Linked DNA regions of Quadrisphaera setariae. The protein of the gene in region 2 interacts with the protein of the main gene of each other region in a pairwise test. Links are inferred from orthologs where the notes say so. Each region holds a gene or a part of one and is shown on either strand. Other genes may lie near its edges.

Region 1 (5,473 bases), on a different replicon or contig from region 2:
GTTCCCCGGCCCGGGGCGCACCAACACCAACGTCGTCGGCTACCCCGTGCTGCCGGTGTACGCGGCGAAGGCCGGCGGGTTCTTCTTCATCGTGTTCGGCGTCGTGGTCCTCATGGCGGCGACGGTGACGATCAACCCGATCTGGAACTACGGGCCCTACGACCCGTCACCCATCAGCGCCGGCACGCAGCCCGACTGGTACATCCTCTTCGTGGACGGCGCTCTGCGTCTCATGCCGGGGTGGCTGGGACCCATCCCGACGGAGTTCTCCACGTTCGGGTACGTCTGGTCGCTGAACATCCTCCTCCCGGGCGCCGTGGTGCCGGGTCTGATGATCCTCGCTCTGATCGCCTACCCGTGGGTCGAGCAGTGGCTGAGCGGTGACACCCGCGAGCACCACCTGCTCGACCGCCCCCGCAACAAGCCCACGCGCACGGGCCTCGGTGTGGCGGCGCTGGTCTTCTACGTCGTGATGGCCCTGGCGGCCACCAACGACCTCGTCGCCACGCACTTCCACATCTCCATCAACGACATGACGTACGTGCTCCGTGCGCTGTTCTTCGTGGGGCCGCCGATCGCCTTCTGGGTGACCAAGCGCATCTGCCTGGGCCTGCAGCGCCGCGACCGTGAGCTCGCGCTCCACGGCCGCGAGACCGGTCGCATCGTCCGCACCGCCGACGGCGAGTACTTCGAGGTGCACGAGCCCCTCGACGTCTACGAGCGGTGGAACCTGGTCCAGCACGAGGACGACCTCCTGGTGCCGCTCCCCCAGGGCAAGGCGTCCGGCCTCGAGAAGCTCCGCGCCCGGATGTCGGCGTTCTTCTTCGAGGACCACATCGCCGCCGTCACCCCCGCCGAGCTCGAGGCCGCCCACGGCCACGACGAGGGTCACGGCCAGGCGATCGAGGGCGACACCGACGCTCACGCCGTCGGCGCCGTCGGACGAGGCTCGGAGACGAGCCACGGCCACTGAGGTCCACGAGCGTCACTGACGCCCTCCCGTGAGGGGCGGGTCCCGGAATTCCGGGACCCGCCCCTCACTGCGTTGAGGGTCCCCTCCAGCGTTCTCAGACGGTCGGCTCCAGAGTCCTGCCGGTGCGCAACCGCCCTTGCCTGCTCCTTCCCTCACCGCTCTCGTCCCTGGTCTCCCCCGCCCCCAGGATCTACCGCACGTGCCGCGGAAAGCGCGCCGCAGGCATCCCGGAAGCGCACGTGCGGCGGAGAGTGCGTGAGTGCGCGGCAGCCGCAGCTGACGGGGGCGTCAGATGCGCCCGCGAGCCCGCTCTCGGTCTGAGGAGGTCGCTCGGCTGCCGTCCCACGGCCTGCTCACCTCCGCCTTGCCGCACTCGCCACGGAGGGTGCGCCTCTCGGAACCCACCGAGCGCACGTGCCGCGGAAAGTGCGCCATGGCGCGTGACGGCCTCAGCCGCTCACCGGTCTTCCGCGGCGAAGCCCGCGGGGCGAGGAACGACGAGGGGCCCCGGAGCGTGTGCTCCGGGGCCCCTCGTCGTCAGGCCGTGACCGCCGTCAGTGGGCGTGCGCCCCGCGGTAGAACTCGAACAGCCAGCCGACCAGGCTGACCAGCGCGAGGATGCCTCCGAGCAACGACATCCACCAGCCGACCGCGAGGCCGCAGACGACCAGCGCGATGCAGAGGCCGATCGCCAGGGGCCACCACGAGTGCGGGGGGAACACGCCCTGCTCGCCAGCGCCGTCGGCGATCTCGCCGAAAGCGTCGTCCTCGGGGCGCGGGTCGATGCGCCGGGCCGTCAGCCACAGGTAGGCGCCCATGAGGCTCGCGAGGCCGCCCGTGAGGAAGAGGCACACCGTGCCGACCGGCTCCCAGCTGGAGAGCACGCCGTACACGACGGCCAGCGGGAGGAAGAAGAACGCCCCGCCCCCGAAGGTCCAGAACTCGGTCTTCACGCTCGTCTCACTTCCCGCGGAGGTCGGGCTCCCCGACCAGCTTGTCGAGCAGGTTCTGGTCCGGCGTCGCGCGGTCCGCCGCAGCCACCTCGGGGTGGTGCAGGTCGAACGCCGGCGACTCGCTGCGGATGCGCGGCAGCGACGTGAAGTTGTGGCGCGGCACGGGGCAGGCGGTCGCCCACTCCAGCGAGCGGCCGAAGCCCCACGGGTCGTCGACCTCGACCTTGGGCGAGCGGACCGCCTTGTAGACCGCCCACATGAACGGGATGAACGAGGCCGCCAGGATGAACGAGGCGATCGTCGAGAACTGGTTCATCCACGTGAACTGGTCGGTCGGCGAGTAGTCCGCGTAGCGGCGCGGGAAGCCGCGCACGCCCAGCCAGTGCTGGATCAGGAACGTGCCGTGGAAGCCCACGAACAGCAGCCAGAAGTGCCACTTGCCGAGCTTCTCGTCGAGCATGCGGCCGGTCCACTTCGGCCACCAGAAGTAGAAGCCCGCGAACATCGCGAAGACCACGGTGCCGAACACCACGTAGTGGAAGTGGGCCACCACGAAGTAGCTGTCCGAGACGATGAAGTCCAGCGGCGGGCTGGACAGGATGATGCCGGTCAGACCACCGAAGAGGAACGTGATGAGGAAGCCGATCGACCACAGCATCGGCGTCTCGAAGGTGATCGAGCCGCCCCACATGGTGCCGATCCAGTTCACGAACTTCACGCCCGTGGGCACCGCGATGAGCATCGTGGTGAAGGCGAAGAACGGCAGCAGCACGGCGCCCGTCACGTACATGTGGTGCGCCCACACCGCGACCGACAGACCGGCGATGGCGATCGTCGCGTAGACCAGTGACTTGTAGCCGAAGAGCGGCTTGCGGCTGAAGACCGGCAGGACCTCGCTGATGATGCCGAAGAACGGCAGCGCGATGATGTAGACCTCGGGGTGGCCGAAGAACCAGAACAGGTGCTGCCACAGGATGGCGCCGCCGTTCTCGGGGTTGAACACCTGCGCCTGGAAGATGCGGTCCGCGGCCAGCGCGAACAGCGCGGCGGCGAGGGCCGGGAAGGCCATGATCACCAGGACGCTCGTGATGAGCACCGTCCAGGTGAACAGCGACATGCGCCACATGGTCATGCCGGGGGCGCGCATGCAGATGATCGTGGTGATGAAGTTGACGGCGCCGAGGATGGTGCCGAAGCCGCTCATCGCCAGGCCGAGCACCCACAGGTCACCGCCGATGCCCGGGGTGAAGGAGTCGTCCGAGAGCGGGCTGTACGCGAACCAGCCGAAGCTCGCCGCACCTGACGGCGCGAGGAAGCCGGCCATGACGATGAGCGAGCCGAAGAGGAACAGCCAGAACGACAGCATGTTCAGGCGCGGGAACGCCACGTCTGGCGAACCGATCTGCAGCGGCATGATCGCGTTCGCGAAGCCGGCGAACAGCGGCGTCGCGAAGAGCAGCAGCATCACCGTGCCGTGCATGGTGAACAGCTGGTTGTACTGCTCCGCGGTCTGGACGACCTGGAGGCCGGGCTCGAACAGCTCCGCCCGGATGAGCAGCGCCATGACGCCGCCCATGAGGAAGAAGATGAAGCTGGAGATCATGTACATCGCACCGATGACCTTGTGGTCGGTGCTCGTGACCCACTTGACGACGATGCGGCCCATGGACTCGCGGTCGCTGACGGCGCGTGAGCGCGAGCCGGCGGCGACACCGCCGGCTTCGTAGTAGGTGGTCATCCGTTGCTCCCCTCAGCGTTCTGACCGCCGGCGTTCTCGCCCTGCTGGTCCTCGACCTGCTGGCCCCCGCCGGGGACGTTGCTGTCCTCGCCCAGGCTGTGCGCCGGGCCGATGTCCGGGCCGAGCCGGCCCACGTTGCCGGCACTCCGCAGCTGCGCCAGGTGCGCCTCGTAGTCGGCCTGCGAGACGACCCTCACCTTGAAGATCATCCGGCTGTGGCCCTCGCCGCAGAGCTCGGCGCAGCGGCCGATGAACGTCCCCTCCTTGGTGGGGGTGATGCTCATGTAGTTGGTGCGGCCGGGGATGACGTCCTTCTTGTAGGAGAAGGCCGGCACGTAGAAGTCGTGGATGACGTCCCGCGCGGTGAGGGTGAGCTCGACCTTCTGGTCCACCGGCAGGTAGAGCGTGGGGATGGTCCCCGGGGCGTCGAAGTCGAGCCCGTCAGGGGTCTCCTGCGCCTGGATGCCCGAGTCGAAGACCCCGGCGTCCGTGTAGTTGAAGTCCCACGCCCAGCGCTTGCCGACCACCTCGATGTTGACCGCGGGCTCCTGGTAGCGGTTCTCGAGGATGTGCTGGTCACGGGCGGTGAAGTAGAAGAGCACGCCGACCATGAACAGCGGCATGATCGTGAAGAGCATCTCGACCGGCACGTTGTAGCGCAGCTGGGGCGGGAGGCCCGCCTCGCCCTTGCGCCGCCGGAACTTCACGATGGCGTAGAGGATCAGGCCCCACGTGATCACGCCCACCACGAGGGCGGCGATCCAGGAGCCGACCCAGAGGTTCTGGGAGAGGTCTGTGGTGGTGGTGGCGCCGGCCGAGTCCGGCGGGAGCCATCCGCGCTTGACGTCCTCGTTGACGGCGGCGGTGCAGCCGGTGGTCACGAAGGTGGCCGATGCGGCCACGACGGCCCAGGCGACGGCCGCCCTGGCCGTTCCCGACCTGCTCCTCGATGTCCGCGTGCGGTGCTGCTGCGACACGTGCGCTCCTGCTCGTCTGGAGGCCCTGGTGCCACCCGCCGCGAGGGCGCCGCGGCGAGGACCCGGATCGACGGCACAGTACCGCGCGGGCACCCTGGCAGCCCCGACTGGGGCGGCGCCGCGACGCACCTGTGACCTGCCCCACTCGGCAGACGATCAGACGCAGGGTCACCAACCGGTCACGAGGGGCTCACCACACCGGAGGTGGGGCCTCCAGCGCAGCGCGCAGGCGCGCTCCGTACTCCCGTCGGCTGACCTCCACCACTCCCAGCGACGCCAGGTGGTCGGTGCGCCACTGCACGTCGAGGAGGCGGCGCGGGTCGCCGTCGCGCGAGAGCACCCGGACCAGCCGGACCAGCGCGACCTTGGAGGCGTCGCTGACCCGGGAGAACATCGACTCACCGGCGAAGAGCCCTCCGACGGCCACGCCGTACAACCCGCCGACCAGCCGCTCCCCCGGTTCCCCGTCCCAGACCTCCACCGAGTGCGCCCAGCCGAGGCGGTGGAGCCGCCCGTAGGCGCTCGCCACCTCCGGGGTGATCCAGCGGTGGGGACGGTCCGGGTCGGCGCAGCCGTCGACGACGTCGCCGAAGGCGAGGTCCACGGTCGTGGGCAGGCGCGCCGCCGACCGCCGCAGCGACCGGGAGACCCGCAGCCCGTCCAGCGGCAGCACCCCGCGGGGGTCGGGCGTCCACCAGCCGAGGGGGCCGGCCCCTCCCCCGCCCAGACCCATCGGGAAGAGCCCCGTGCGGTAGCCCGCCAGCAGCGTGGCCGGCTCGAGGTCGCCACCGGTGCCGGCCACCTCGCCGACGTCGTCACCGGCCTCCGCGGC
Region 2 (5,461 bases):
TCGGCGGCCTGCTCGCCGCCGCGCCCGGTGCGCCGCTGCGCCGCCGCTAGATCCAGGAGGCGAACCACATCCGCGCCCGCCAGGCGTCGTAGGGGATCAGCTCGGCCGTCCACACCGGCCAGAAGTACGACGCCGCCACCACGGCCAGCACCACCACGCACCCGCTGACCACCACACCGGCCAGCCGGCGCCCGGTCAGCACGCCCCCCGGCGGTGACCCCGCACCCGCCGGCGCAGGTGGCCCGGTCATCAGCCCGAAGCAGTACACGACCGCCATCACCACGAACGGCGCGAAGACCACCGCGTAGAACTGGAAGATCGTCCGGTCGCCCACGGTGAACCACGGCAGCCAGCCCGCCGCGACCCCCGCGAGCACCGCGCCCGCGCGCCAGTCGCGCTTGAGCGCCCAGCAGAAGAGCACCACGAGCAGCGCGAGGCACCCGGTCCACCACACCACCGGGTTGCCCAGGGACGTGATGGCCTCGGTGCACGAGTCGGTGCCGCAGCCCGTCACGCCCTGGGCCTGGCCCTGGTAGTAGAAGGACGTCGGCCGGCCCTGCACCATCCACGCCCACGGCGAGGACTTGTACGCGTGAGGGGAGTCGAGCGTGGTGTGGAACTGCCACATGTCCTGGTGGTACTTCCACAGCGACCGCAGGGCCGGCGGCAGCCACTGCACGCCCTGGCCGGGGTTCTCGGCCGCCCAGTTCCGCAGGTGGCCGGTGGTGGAGGCGAACCAGCCCGCCCACGTGGCCGTGTAGACGACGACGAGGGTCGGCAGCGCGATGACGGCGGCGGGCACGCCGTCGCGAAGCAGGGCCGTCCACCAGCCCGGCTGGCCCGCGCGGCGCCGCGCGGCCACGTCCCACAGCACGCTCATCAGCAGGAACGCCGCCGTGAAGTACAGCCCCGACCACTTCACGCCGCACGAGAGCGCCAGAGCCAGCACGGCTGCCAGGCGCCACGGCCGCCACCACAGCCGCGGCCAGGCCACCGGTCCTGCGGCGCCCGCGCGGGCGGCCACCGCGGCGACGGCCAGGCGCCGCCGCATCCAGTCCCTGTCGAGGAGCAGCAGCGAGAACGCCACGAGCACCCAGAAGGTCAGGAAGATGTCGAGGATGCCGGTGCGGCTCATGACCAGCGACAGCCCGTCCACCGCGAGCAGCAGCCCGGCGGTGGTGCCCAGCAGCGTCGAGCCGAGCAGCCGGCGCGTGGTGCGCGCGACGACGAGCACGCACAGGGTGCCCACCAGGGCTGCGGAGAAGCGCCAGCCGAAGGAGCTCTGCACGCCGAACAGCTGCTCGCCGACGGCGATCATCCACTTGCCCACCGGCGGGTGCACCACGTAGTCGCCCGTGGAGCTGTACACGTTGACATCGCCGGCCACGAAGCTCTTGTCGGTGTCCGCCGGCCAGCTCATCTCGATGCCGGTGGCCAGCATCGTCCAGGCGTTGCGCACGTAGTAGGTCTCGTCGAACACGAGCGCGTGCGGACGGGCCAGGTCCCAGAAGCGCAGCAGCCCGGCGACGGCGGTGACCAGCAGCGGGCCCAGCCAGCCCCACAGGCGCTCGCGCGGCGTGGTGTCCAGCGGCGGGCCGACCAGCCGCTCGACCTCCGCGGCCAGCGCCGCGTCGTCGACGCGGGCGCGCGCGGAGGAGCGCGGCCGCTGCGCGGGCCGCTCGGCGGTGACGGTCACGGGCCCATCCTCACCCGAGCGCGGCCAGGCGGGGGCCCGCGGCGGCGAGGCGCTCCACCGCGGCGTGGAGCACGTCGTCGCGCTTGCAGAACGCGAACCGCAGCAGCGACGGCGCAGCGGACGGGTCGTCGCAGAACACCTGCACGGGGATCGCCGCCACGCCGACCTCCTCCGGCATCCGCCAGGCCAGCGCCGAGGCGTCGGTCAGGCCCAGCGGGCGCACGTCGGCGGTGACGAAGTACGTCCCCTCGCAGCGGTTCACGGCGAAGCCCGCCGCGGCCAGCCCCTCGGAGAGCAGGTCGCGCTTGGCCTCCAGCTGCGCCGCGAACCCGGTGAAGACCTCCTCGGGCAGCCGCAGCGCCGCCGCCACCGCCGGCTGGAACGGCGCGCCGGAGACGTACGTGAGGAACTGCTTGACCGCCCGCACCGCCCCCACCAGCTCAGCCGGCCCGTGGACCCACCCGACCTTCCAGCCGGTCACGGAGAACGTCTTGCCCGCCGAGGACACCACCAGCGTCCGCTCGGCCATCCCCGGCAGCGACGCGAGCGGCACGTGCCGCGCCCCGGAGAGGACCAGGTGCTCGTACACCTCGTCGGACAGGACGACGGCGTCGTGCTGCACCGCCAGGCGCGCCACCAGCTCGAGCTCGGCGCGCGAGAGCACCCGCCCGGTGGGGTTGTGCGGTGAGTTGAGCAGCACCAGGCGCGTGCGGTCGGTGAAGGCCGCGCGCAGCGCCTCCTCGGTGAGCTCGAAGTCGGGCGCCCGCAGCGGCACCGTGCGGCGGGTGGCGCCGGACAGGGCGATGGTGGCGGCGTAGGAGTCGTAGTACGGCTCGAGCACCACCACCTCGTCGCCGGGGCCGGTGAGCGCCAGCACGGCGGCGGCGATGGCCTCGGTGGCGCCGGTGGTGACGAGCACGTCCGCGGGGGAGACGTCCAGCCCCCAGAACCTCGCCTGGTGCTCGGCGACGGCCTCGCGCAGCTCCGGGATCCCCGGGCCCGGCGGGTACTGGTTGCGCCCGCTGCGCAGCGCGGCCGCTGCGTCGGACAGGAGCGAGGCGGGCCCGTCGGTGTCGGGGAAGCCCTGCCCGAGGTTCACCGCGCCGGTCCGCAGCGCCAGCGCGCTCATCTCGGCGAAGACGGTGGTGGTGAAGGGGCGCATGCGCTCGACCAGCCGCGGCGAGGGGGCGGGCTGGGCGGCAGGCGCTCCTGGTGCTGCTGGACCTCGGGTCACCCGGGGAGTGTGCCAGCGGCTCGGGGCACCACGATGGGGGCGTGAGCGTTCCGGAGCCCGTGCGCGGGCGCGTCGTCCTGGCGGGCACCCCCATCGGCAACGCGGAGGACGCCCCGCCGCGCCTCGTGGCGGCCCTGGCGAGCGCCGACGTCATCGCGGCCGAGGACACCCGCCGGCTGCGCCGGCTGTGCGCCGCGCTCGGCGTGGAGCCGCGCGGCCGGGTGGTGAGCTCCCACGAGCACAACGAGGACTCCCGCGGCGAGGACCTCGTGGCCGCGGCCGCCGCCGGCGCGACGGTGCTGGTGGTCACCGACGCGGGCATGCCGACCGTCTCCGACCCGGGCTACCGGGTGGTGGTCGCCGCTGCCGCGGCGGGCGTGCCGGTGACCACCGTGCCCGGCCCGTCCGCGGTGCTCGCGGCGCTGGCGGTCTCGGGGCTGGCCACGGACCGGTTCTGCTTCGAGGGGTTCCTGCCGCGCAAGGGGGGCGAGCGGGCCTCGGTGCTCGCCGAGCTGGCCCGCGAGCGGCGCACGATGGTGTTCTTCGAGGCCCCGCACCGGCTGGCGGCGTCCCTGGAGGCGATGGCCGAGGCCCTCGGCGCCGACCGGCGCGCGGCCGTCTGCCGCGAGCTCACCAAGACCCACGAGGAGGTCCGGCGCGGCACGCTGCCCGAGCTGGCCGCGTGGGCCGGCGAGCTCGCCAAGATCGGCGAGGTGACGCTCGTGGTGGCCGGTGCTCCCGCCGCGGCGACCGACCCCGCCACCGCCCTGGCCGAGGTGCTGGCCCGCGTGGCCGCCGGCGAGCGCCTCAAGGACGCCGCCGCGGAGGTCGCCGAGGCCACCGGCACCTCCAAGCGCGAGCTCTACCAGGCGGCCCTGGAGGCGCGCCAGCAGCGCTGACGAGCGCTCGTCAGCGCGGACCAGGGCAGGTCAGCGCTCCACCTCCAGCACCACCGCGTCCTCGTCGGCGAAGACGTCCGCGCTGGCTGCGCCGGAGCCCGTGAGCCGCTCGGCGTGGGCGGCCACCGCGGCGTGCACCGCCCGCATCGACGCCGGCGAGCCGACGTGCACGACCGTCAGCACCGGTCCGTGCGGCGGGCGCCGGGCGGTGATCTCACCGTCGGTGCAGCTGTGCAGCGCGGCCGCCACCAGCGCGCGCAGCGGGGGGAGCAGCTCCAGGTCGGCGGCCGGGGCGGCGTGGTCGACCACGTCCACCCGCACCCCCCTCGACCGCGCGGTCGCCGCGCACCGGCGCACCTCGGGGTCCAGGAGCTCCCGACCGCGCAGCTCCGCGCGCAGGTCCTTCTCCACGGCGGTCAGCTGGACCTGCACGTCCAGGTCGGGAGGGCCGTCCGCGTTCGCCACGGTCTCCAGCAGCGGCACCGCCGCCACCTCCAGCAGCGCCCGCCGCCGCTCGTGGGCCTCGGCGCGCTGGCGGGTGCGGCGGCGGCGCTCCCGGGCCAGCGCGTAGGCGCTGTCGCTGCGGAGCAGGTCGATGCGGGTGGTCCTGACGAGGTGGGCCGCCACCTGGCCCCAGACCCACCACACGACCACCGGCCCCAGGACCAGCGCGGTCTCGGGCGCCCACAGGGGGCCCTCGCCGGCCCCGAGGCGCAGCCCGAGCAGCACGGCGACCACCGTGACGCCGCTGGCGTGCGCCAGCCCCCGCCGGTCGCGCACCGCGAGCAGCGCCAGCGCGGGGCTCAGCAGCCCCGGCGCCGACGGCTGGTCGGTGAAGCGCGCGCCAGGGGCGATGGCGTAGGCGTTGACCAGCACCGCGACCGGCAGGAGCACCGCAGCCGCAGCGGCGGGGAGCGCGCCCAGGGCCGCGCCGTGCGGGGTGCTGCTCGTGCCGCCGCGGCGGCGCCCCGGCAGCACGAGCAGCGCCCCGAGCACCGCCGCCGCGCCCAGGGAGGAGGCCAGCGCCAGCAGCGGGGCGTTCGCCTGCGGCAGCGAGGACAGGCACAGCAGCGCCTGCACGGCCACCCAGATGACGCCGGACAGGACGAGCGGCTGCAGCCGCAGCTGCAGGGCCCCGGGGACGGCGCCCCTCACCGCGGCCACCGCAGCTCCACGGTGGTGCCGCGCCGAGAGCTGGAGACGTCGGCCTCCCCGCCGACGCTGCGCATGCGCCCCACCACCGACACGCGGATGCCCAGGCGTCCCGTGGGCAGGGCGTCGGCGTCGAACCCGCCGCCGTCGTCGCTGACCACCACCCGGGCCCGCTGCTGGCCCAGCTGGCCGTGCACGCGGGCCCGCACGCCAGGGGGGTTGTGGTGGACGGTGTTGCGCATGAGCTCGGCGGTGGCGTCGGCCAGGGCCTCCACCACGCGGCCGGGCAGCGAGCCCGGCTCGCTGGTCACGTCCACCACGGCGGCGTCGAAGGCCCCGCGCGCGGCGGCGCCCACCTGCTGCGCCGCCAGCGCCGTCCCCACGGTCAGCGTGGTGGGGGCGGCCGCGATGCTCCGCAGCGCGGCCGCCGCGGCGGCCGAGGCGGCGCGCACCTCCTCGTCGGTGCGCGCGGCGGCGCCC
Region 3 (6,545 bases), on a different replicon or contig from region 2:
CTGACGGGCGCCGCCGTGGCGCCCGTCACCGCCCCCTGAGCACCCTCACCACCGTGCAGTGCGACTACTACGACGCCGGGGTCTGCCGCTCGTGCACCCTCATGGGCGTCCCGGAGGACGTCCAGGTGGCCGACGCGCAGGCGCGCGTCGAGACGCTGCTGCCCACCGTCCCGACCTGGCTCGCCCCGGCCACCGGTCCGGCGAGCCGCTTCCGCAACCGCGCCAAGATGGTGGTCGCCGGCACCACCGACACCCCCACGCTGGGGATCCTCGACGAGGCCGGCCGCGGCGTCGACCTGGTCCGCTGCGGCCTGTACCCGGCTTCCACCACCGACGCCCTGGAGCCGCTGCGCGCCTTCGTCACCCGCGCCGCGCTGGTCCCCTACGACGTGGCCGCCCGCCGTGGCGAGCTGAAGCACGTCCACGTCACCACCAACGACGCCGGCGAGCTCATGGTCCGCTTCGTGCTGCGCTCCACCGAGTCGCTGCCGCGGATCCGCAAGCACCTCCCGTGGCTCCTCGAGCAGCTCCCCTCCGCCCGCGTGGTCTCCGCGAACCTGCTGCCCCAGCACGCCGCCCTGCTCGAGGGCGACGTCGAGGTGCCCCTCACCCCCGCCGAGCGCCTGCCCGTCCGCCAGGGCGCGGTGACGCTGCTCGCCCGTCCGCAGGGCTTCCTGCAGACCAACACCGACGTCGCCGGGCAGCTCTACGCCCAGGTCGCGTCCTGGGTGACCGATCTCGACGACGACGAGCGCCTCGGCGCGGCCGCCGCTGCGCCGGGCCACGGGCCGACCCGGCTGCGGGTGTGGGACCTCTACTGCGGCGCGGGCGGCTTCGCCCTGCACGTGGCTGCTCCCGGGCGGGACGTGGTCGGGGTGGAGACGAGCGAGCAGGCGGTCGCCGCCGCCCGGGACGCCGCGGGCGCCGCGGGGCTCAGCGGGACGGGCTTCATCCACGCCGACGCCACCTCGTGGGCGCGCGAGCAGCCGGGGCACGCCGCGCCCGACGTCGTCGTCGTCAACCCTCCGAGGCGGGGGCTGGGCGCGCAGCTGTGCGCGTGGCTCGACGCCGCTCCCCCGCGCACCCGCCACCTGCTCTACTCCAGCTGCAACCCGGCCTCGCTGGCGACGGACCTGGAGGCGCTGCCCGGGTGGGAGCCGGTGCGGGGGCGCCTGTTCGCGATGTTCCCGCAGACCGCCCACGCCGAGGTGCTGGTCCAGCTCCGCCGCCGCTGACCACCCCCCGGGTGGCCGACTCCCCATGATCACGGACGGGGGTCGAGCTCCTCTTCGTGATCATGGGCTCCCTCCACCCTGCTGCCGCTCCACGCGGCGGCCAGGTGGCCCATCGTCATCACCAGGGCGGCCACCGCCGGCCAGACGAGCAGCACCCCGGCGCTGTGGCTGCGCAGCGGGCTGACCAGCCCGCGGGCGGGGTCAGCGCCGGCAGCCAGCTGCGCCGCCACGGACGGCGGGCCCAGCCACGCCCCCAGCTGCGCGGCGAAGACAGCGCCGAACAGGCAGCCGGCGACGACGGCCAGGCTGCGGCGGGAGGGCGCGTCCCCGGGGCGCACCGCGGCGACGACACCGCAGAGGAGCCCTGCCGCCGCGCCGAGCCCCACGAGCCAGCCGTCCTGGGAAGCGGTGAGCTCGGGGTCGGCGGCGCCGAGCACGGACCCGCCCTGCAGCAGCACCACCGGCCCCGTCGGTGCGACGAGCCACCACACCACCCCGACCACCAGCCCCAGCAGCGCCGGGCCCAGCACCGGCGCGAGCGCACCAGCCCAGCCGGGCAGCGGAGACCTCAGCCGGGTCTTCACACCAGGCAGCTGGGACCCAGCAGCGCCTTGAGGTCCCCGAACAGCGACGGCGAGGGGGTCACCCGCAGCGCGTCGTCGAGGCAGACCAGCACCTGCTTGTCGGTGGTGAGCAGCTTCAGGTGCACGAGCGTCTGCCCGCGGTGGTCCTGCAGCACCCCGCGCAGGCGGTCGGCCACGGGCTCGGTGCACCGCTGCTCGGGCAGCGTGATGACCACGGGCCCGTCGGCGGCCACCGAGGTGTCGGGCACCGACAGGTCCTGCGCGTGCAGCGAGGGCACGTCGTCGCGCCGCGACAGCCGGCCGCGGACGACGACGACGGCGTCCGGCGCGAGCAGGTGCGCGAACTGCTCGTAGCTGCTGGGGAAGAACAGCACCTCCACCGCGCCGCCGAGGTCCTCGACGGTGGCGATGGCCCACTGCTTGCCCTGCTTGGTCATCTTGCGCTGCAGGCCCGTGATGAGCCCGGCGATGGTGACCATCGAGCCGTCCTGGCGGGACTCGTCGGTGAGGAGCGTGGCCACGGAGCAGTCCGCGGCGGAGCTCAGCACGTGCTCGAGCCCGAAGAGCGGGTGGTCGGAGACGTACAGGCCGAGCATCTCGCGCTCGCGGGCCAGCAGCTCCTTCTTGTCCCACTCGGGCAGGTCGGGGACGGCCACCGACAGCGCCGACCCCTGGCCGACGCCGTCCTCGTCGTCGTCGCCCATGAGGCCGCCGAAGAGGTCGTACTGGCCCTTCTCCTCCTGGCGCTTGAGGCCGACCACCGAGTCGACGGCGTCCTCGTGCACGGCGAGCAGCGCCCGCCGGTTGGCGCCCAGGGAGTCGAAGGCGCCCGCCTTGATGAGCGACTCCACCGTGCGCTTGTTGCACACCACAGCGGGGACCTTGGCGAGGAAGTCGCCGAAGCTCGTGAAGGCGCCCTTCTCCTCGCGGGCCTTCTCGATCGCGTCGACGACGTTCTCGCCGACGTTGCGGATGGCCGCCAGGCCGAAGCGGATGTCGGGGCCGACCGCGGCGTACGTGGCGATCGACTCGTTGACGTCCGGCGGGAGCACGGTGACGCCCATGCGGCGGCACTCGTTGAGGTAGAGCGCGGACTTGTCCTTGTCGTCGCGCACGGACGTCAGCACCGCGGCCATGTACTCGGCCGGGTAGTGCGCCTTGAGGTAGGCGGTCCAGTAGGAGACGACGCCGTACGCCGCGGAGTGCGCCTTGTTGAAGGCGTAGTCGGAGAACGGGAGCAGCACGTCCCACAGGGCCTTGACCGCGGCCTCGGAGAAGCCGCGCTCGTGCATGCCGCCGGAGAACTTCTCGTACTGCTTGTCCAGCTCGGACTTCTTCTTCTTGCCCATCGCCCGCCGCAGCAGGTCCGCCTGACCGAGGCTGAAGCCCGCCACGGTCTGCGCGATGGACATCACCTGCTCCTGGTAGACGATCAGGCCGTAGGTGGTGCCCAGCACCTCCGCGAGCGGCTCGGCCAGCTCGGGGTGCAGGGGCGTGATCTCCTGCTGGCCGTTCTTGCGCAGCGCGTAGTTGGTGTGGCTCCCGGCGCCCATCGGGCCGGGGCGGTAGAGGGCGCCGACGGCGGAGATGTCCTCGAAGTTGTCGGGGCGCATGAGGCGCAGCAGCGAGCGCATGGGCCCGCCGTCGAACTGGAAGACGCCGAGGGTGTCTCCGCGCTGCAGCAGCGCGTACGTCTCGGGGTCGTCGAGCTCGAGCTCCTCGAGCACCACCTTCTCGCCGCGGTTGCGCTCCACGAGGCGGACGGCGTCGTCCATGATCGTGAGGTTGCGCAGGCCGAGGAAGTCCATCTTGATCAGACCGAGGGACTCGCAGCTCGGGTAGTCGAACTGGGTGATGACCTGGCCGTCCTGCTCGCGGCGCATGATCGGGATGAGGTCGATCAGCGGCTCGCTCGACATGATGACGCCGGCGGCGTGCACGCCCCACTGCCGCTTCAGGCCCTCGAGCTGCTTGGCCGTCTCGACGACCTTCTGCACGTCGGCCTCGGCCTCGTACAGCTCGCGGAACTCCTTGCCCTCCGCGTAGCGGTTGTGGGTGGGCTCGAAGATCTGGGTGAGCGGAACGTCCTTGCCCATCACCGCGGCGGGCATCGCCTTGGTGATCCGGTCGCCCATGGCGAACGGGTAGCCGAGCACGCGCGAGGCGTCCTTGACGGCCTGCTTGGCCTTGATGGTGCCGTAGGTGACGATCTGCGCGACCCGGCTCTCGCCGTACTTCTCCGTCACGTACCTGATGACCTCGCCGCGTCGGCGCTCGTCGAAGTCGATGTCGAAGTCGGGCATGGAGACGCGGTCGGGGTTGAGGAACCGCTCGAAGATCAGGCCGTGGCGCTGCGGGTCGAGGTCGGTGATCTCCAGGGCGTACGCGGCGATCGAGCCCGCACCGGAACCGCGGCCGGGGCCCACGCGGATGCCGTTGCGCTTGGCCCAGCGGATGAAGTCGGCGACGACGAGGAAGTACCCCGAGAAGCCCATCTTGGTGATGACGCCGATCTCGTACTCGGCGACGCGGCGGCTCTCGTCAGGCACCTCGCCCTTGAACCGCATGAGCAGGCCGCGCTCGACCTCCTTGACGAACCAGGAGTCCTCGCTCTCCCCCTCCGGCACGGGGAAGCGCGGCATGTACGTGCCGATGCCCTCGGAGAACTCCACCGAGCAGCGCTCGGCGATGGCGAGGGTGTTGTCGCAGGCCTCGGGCAGCTCGCGCCACAGGTGGCGCATCTCCGCGGGGGTCTTGAGGTAGAACTCGTCGGCGTCGAACTTGAAGCGGTTCGGGTCCGCCAGCGTGGAGCCCGACTGCACGCACAGCAGCGCCGCGTGGCCCTCGGAGTGCTCCGGGCGCGTGTAGTGCAGGTCGTTGGTGGCGACCAGCGGGATGCCGAGGTCCTTGGCGAGGCGGATCAGGTCCTTCTGGATGCGGGTCTCGATCTCGAGCCCGTGGTCCATGATCTCGCAGTAGAAGTTCTCCGCGCCGAAGATGTCGCGGAACTCCGCGGCTGCTGCGACCGCCTGGTCGTACTGGCCCAGCCGCAGGCGGGTCTGCACCTCACCGGACGGGCAGCCCGTGGTCGCGATGATGCCCCCGCCGTAGGTGTTGAGCAGCTCCCGGTCCATGCGGGGCTTGAAGTAGTGCCCCTCGAGGCTGGCGAGGCTCGCCATGCGGAAGAGGTTGTGCATGCCCGCGGTGTCCTGCGCCCACATCGTCATGTGGGTGTAGGCGCCGGAGCCGGAGACGTCGTCGCGGCCGGCGCTCGGGTCTCCCCACTTCACGCGGGTCTTGTCGCCGCGGGCGGTGCCCGGGGTGAGGTAGGCCTCGAGGCCGATGACGGGGTTGACCCCGTGCTTGCGCCCGGCCTTCCAGAACTCGTACGCGCCGAAGATGTAGCCGTGGTCGGTGGTCGCCAGCGCCGGCATGCCCATCTCGGCGGCCGTGGCGAACAGCTCGTCGATCCTCGCGGCCCCGTCGAGCATCGAGTACTCGGTGTGGTTGTGCAGGTGGACGAACGAGTCACCAGCGGGCATGGGGCGAGGACCTCCGTGGAGCAGGCGGAGCAGGCGCGGGGAAGACGCCCCACTGTAGGCGCCGGGGACGACGACGAGGGCCTCACCCGAGACCCGTCCGGCGCGCCGCCACGGACCTGCTGGTGGGTCCATCGGGGCGTGACGCCCGACGCGCAGAACCCCGCGACACGCCGTCCTGGACCCGGTCCAGCTGACTTCTGCACGTCCGGCGTCACGGGCTCGGCTGATCCCCAGCGTCCCGCCCAGCAGGCAGAACTCCTGTGGCCCGGTCTGCGGGGCACCTGGACGCGACTTCTGCACGTCCGACGGGACGGGTGCGGGGCCCACCGGGCCTCGGGTTGACGTGGTCTGGAAGATCTATTTAGGTGAGGCTGTCCTAAGTAGCACTGGAGTGACTCCGGTGCTCGGCAACCACCTTCCCTGGAGACCCGTGGACACCACGCACCGCCCCCGTCCCTCCGAGACGCCGCTGCGCAGCCTCGCGGCTCCACCGCCCGCCCTCGGCGGAACCGCTCCGGCGCGCAGGCACCTCCTCGACGCCGGGAGCGCCGAGGAGTACCGCTGCGCGGTGGCCCAGGGAGCGGAGCGCGTCGCCCGCCACATCTCGGCCGCCCAGCGGCCGACCACCGGCGCCGACCCCGCCGACCTGCAGCGCGCCGTCGACGCCGTGGACCTCGACACCCCGCTCGGGGAGGTCGGGCCTGCCCTGGACGAGCTGGAGCGCCTCTACCTGCGCGACGCGGTCTGGTTCCACCACCCGACCTACCTCGCGCACCTCAACTGCCCCGTGGTGGTCCCCGCCGTGCTCGGGGAGACCGTCATCGCCGCGGTGAACTCCAGCCTCGACACCTGGGACCAGAGCAGCGGTGCCACGCACGTGGAGCGCCGCCTGGTCCGCTGGACCGCCGACCGGCTCGGCCTGCCCGCCACCGCGGACGGCGTCTTCACCTCCGGCGGCACGCAGTCCAACCTGCAGGCGCTGCTGCTCGCCCGCGACGAGGCCTGCGAGCGGCTGCGCACCGAGCACCCCCGCGCCCGGCTGCCCGAGCTGCTGGGCCGGCTGCGCGTGCTGGTCTCAGAGGTGGGCCACTTCAGCACCACCACGGCGTGCCGGCTGCTGGGCCTCGGCGACGACGCCGTCATCACCGTCCCCGTGGACGAGGCCGTGCGGATGCGCCCCGACG

Evidence for each region.
Region 1: the proteins of FMM08_RS09155 (region 2) and ctaD interact in binary tests that used the Escherichia coli proteins (3 or more experiments, as listed by UniProt). The link is inferred for Quadrisphaera setariae from one-to-one orthologs.
Region 3: the proteins of FMM08_RS09155 (region 2) and dnaE interact in binary tests that used the Escherichia coli proteins (3 or more experiments, as listed by UniProt). The link is inferred for Quadrisphaera setariae from one-to-one orthologs.

Annotation. Positions count from the first base shown.
Region 1 is NZ_VKAC01000012.1:158,465-163,937, forward strand. What follows is about bases 1,300-4,298. They hold ctaD (aa3-type cytochrome oxidase subunit I), read right to left. Parts: upstream 3,665-4,298; coding sequence 1,934-3,664; downstream 1,300-1,933. Other genes in these bases: FMM08_RS18670 (cytochrome c oxidase subunit 4), read right to left, coding at 1,528-1,926; ctaC (aa3-type cytochrome oxidase subunit II), read right to left, coding at 3,661-4,298. Outside these bases: qcrB (cytochrome bc1 complex cytochrome b subunit), read left to right, coding at 1-973; more of ctaC, read right to left, coding at 4,299-4,566; aat (leucyl/phenylalanyl-tRNA--protein transferase), read right to left, coding at 4,832-5,473. UniProt on the Escherichia coli protein: Cytochrome bo(3) ubiquinol oxidase is the terminal enzyme in the aerobic respiratory chain of E.coli that predominates when cells are grown at high aeration.
Region 2 is NZ_VKAC01000005.1:31,234-36,694, forward strand. The notes cover bases 819-3,805. They hold FMM08_RS09155 (pyridoxal phosphate-dependent aminotransferase), read right to left. Parts: upstream 2,931-3,805; coding sequence 1,707-2,930; downstream 819-1,706. Other genes in these bases: FMM08_RS09150 (dolichyl-phosphate-mannose--protein mannosyltransferase), read right to left, coding at 819-1,696; rsmI (16S rRNA (cytidine(1402)-2'-O)-methyltransferase), read left to right, coding at 2,972-3,805. Also shown: FMM08_RS22965 (hypothetical protein), read left to right, coding at 1-50; more of FMM08_RS09150, read right to left, coding at 47-818; more of rsmI, read left to right, coding at 3,806-3,829; FMM08_RS09165 (hypothetical protein), read right to left, coding at 3,860-4,993; FMM08_RS09170 (ATP-binding protein), read right to left, coding at 4,981-5,461. UniProt on the Escherichia coli protein: Shows aminotransferase activity with methionine and histidine as substrates, and to a lesser extent also with phenylalanine.
Region 3 is NZ_VKAC01000007.1:74,390-80,934, forward strand. The notes cover bases 1,616-5,686. They hold dnaE (DNA polymerase III subunit alpha), read right to left. Parts: upstream 5,362-5,686; coding sequence 1,816-5,361; downstream 1,616-1,815. Other genes in these bases: FMM08_RS12705 (hypothetical protein), read right to left, coding at 1,616-1,819. Also shown: ybaK (Cys-tRNA(Pro) deacylase), read left to right, coding at 1-39; FMM08_RS12700 (methyltransferase domain-containing protein), read left to right, coding at 54-1,235; more of FMM08_RS12705, read right to left, coding at 1,265-1,615; FMM08_RS12715 (pyridoxal phosphate-dependent decarboxylase family protein), read left to right, coding at 5,831-6,545. UniProt on the Escherichia coli protein: DNA polymerase III is a complex, multichain enzyme responsible for most of the replicative synthesis in bacteria. This DNA polymerase also exhibits 3' to 5' exonuclease activity. The alpha chain is the DNA polymerase catalytic subunit.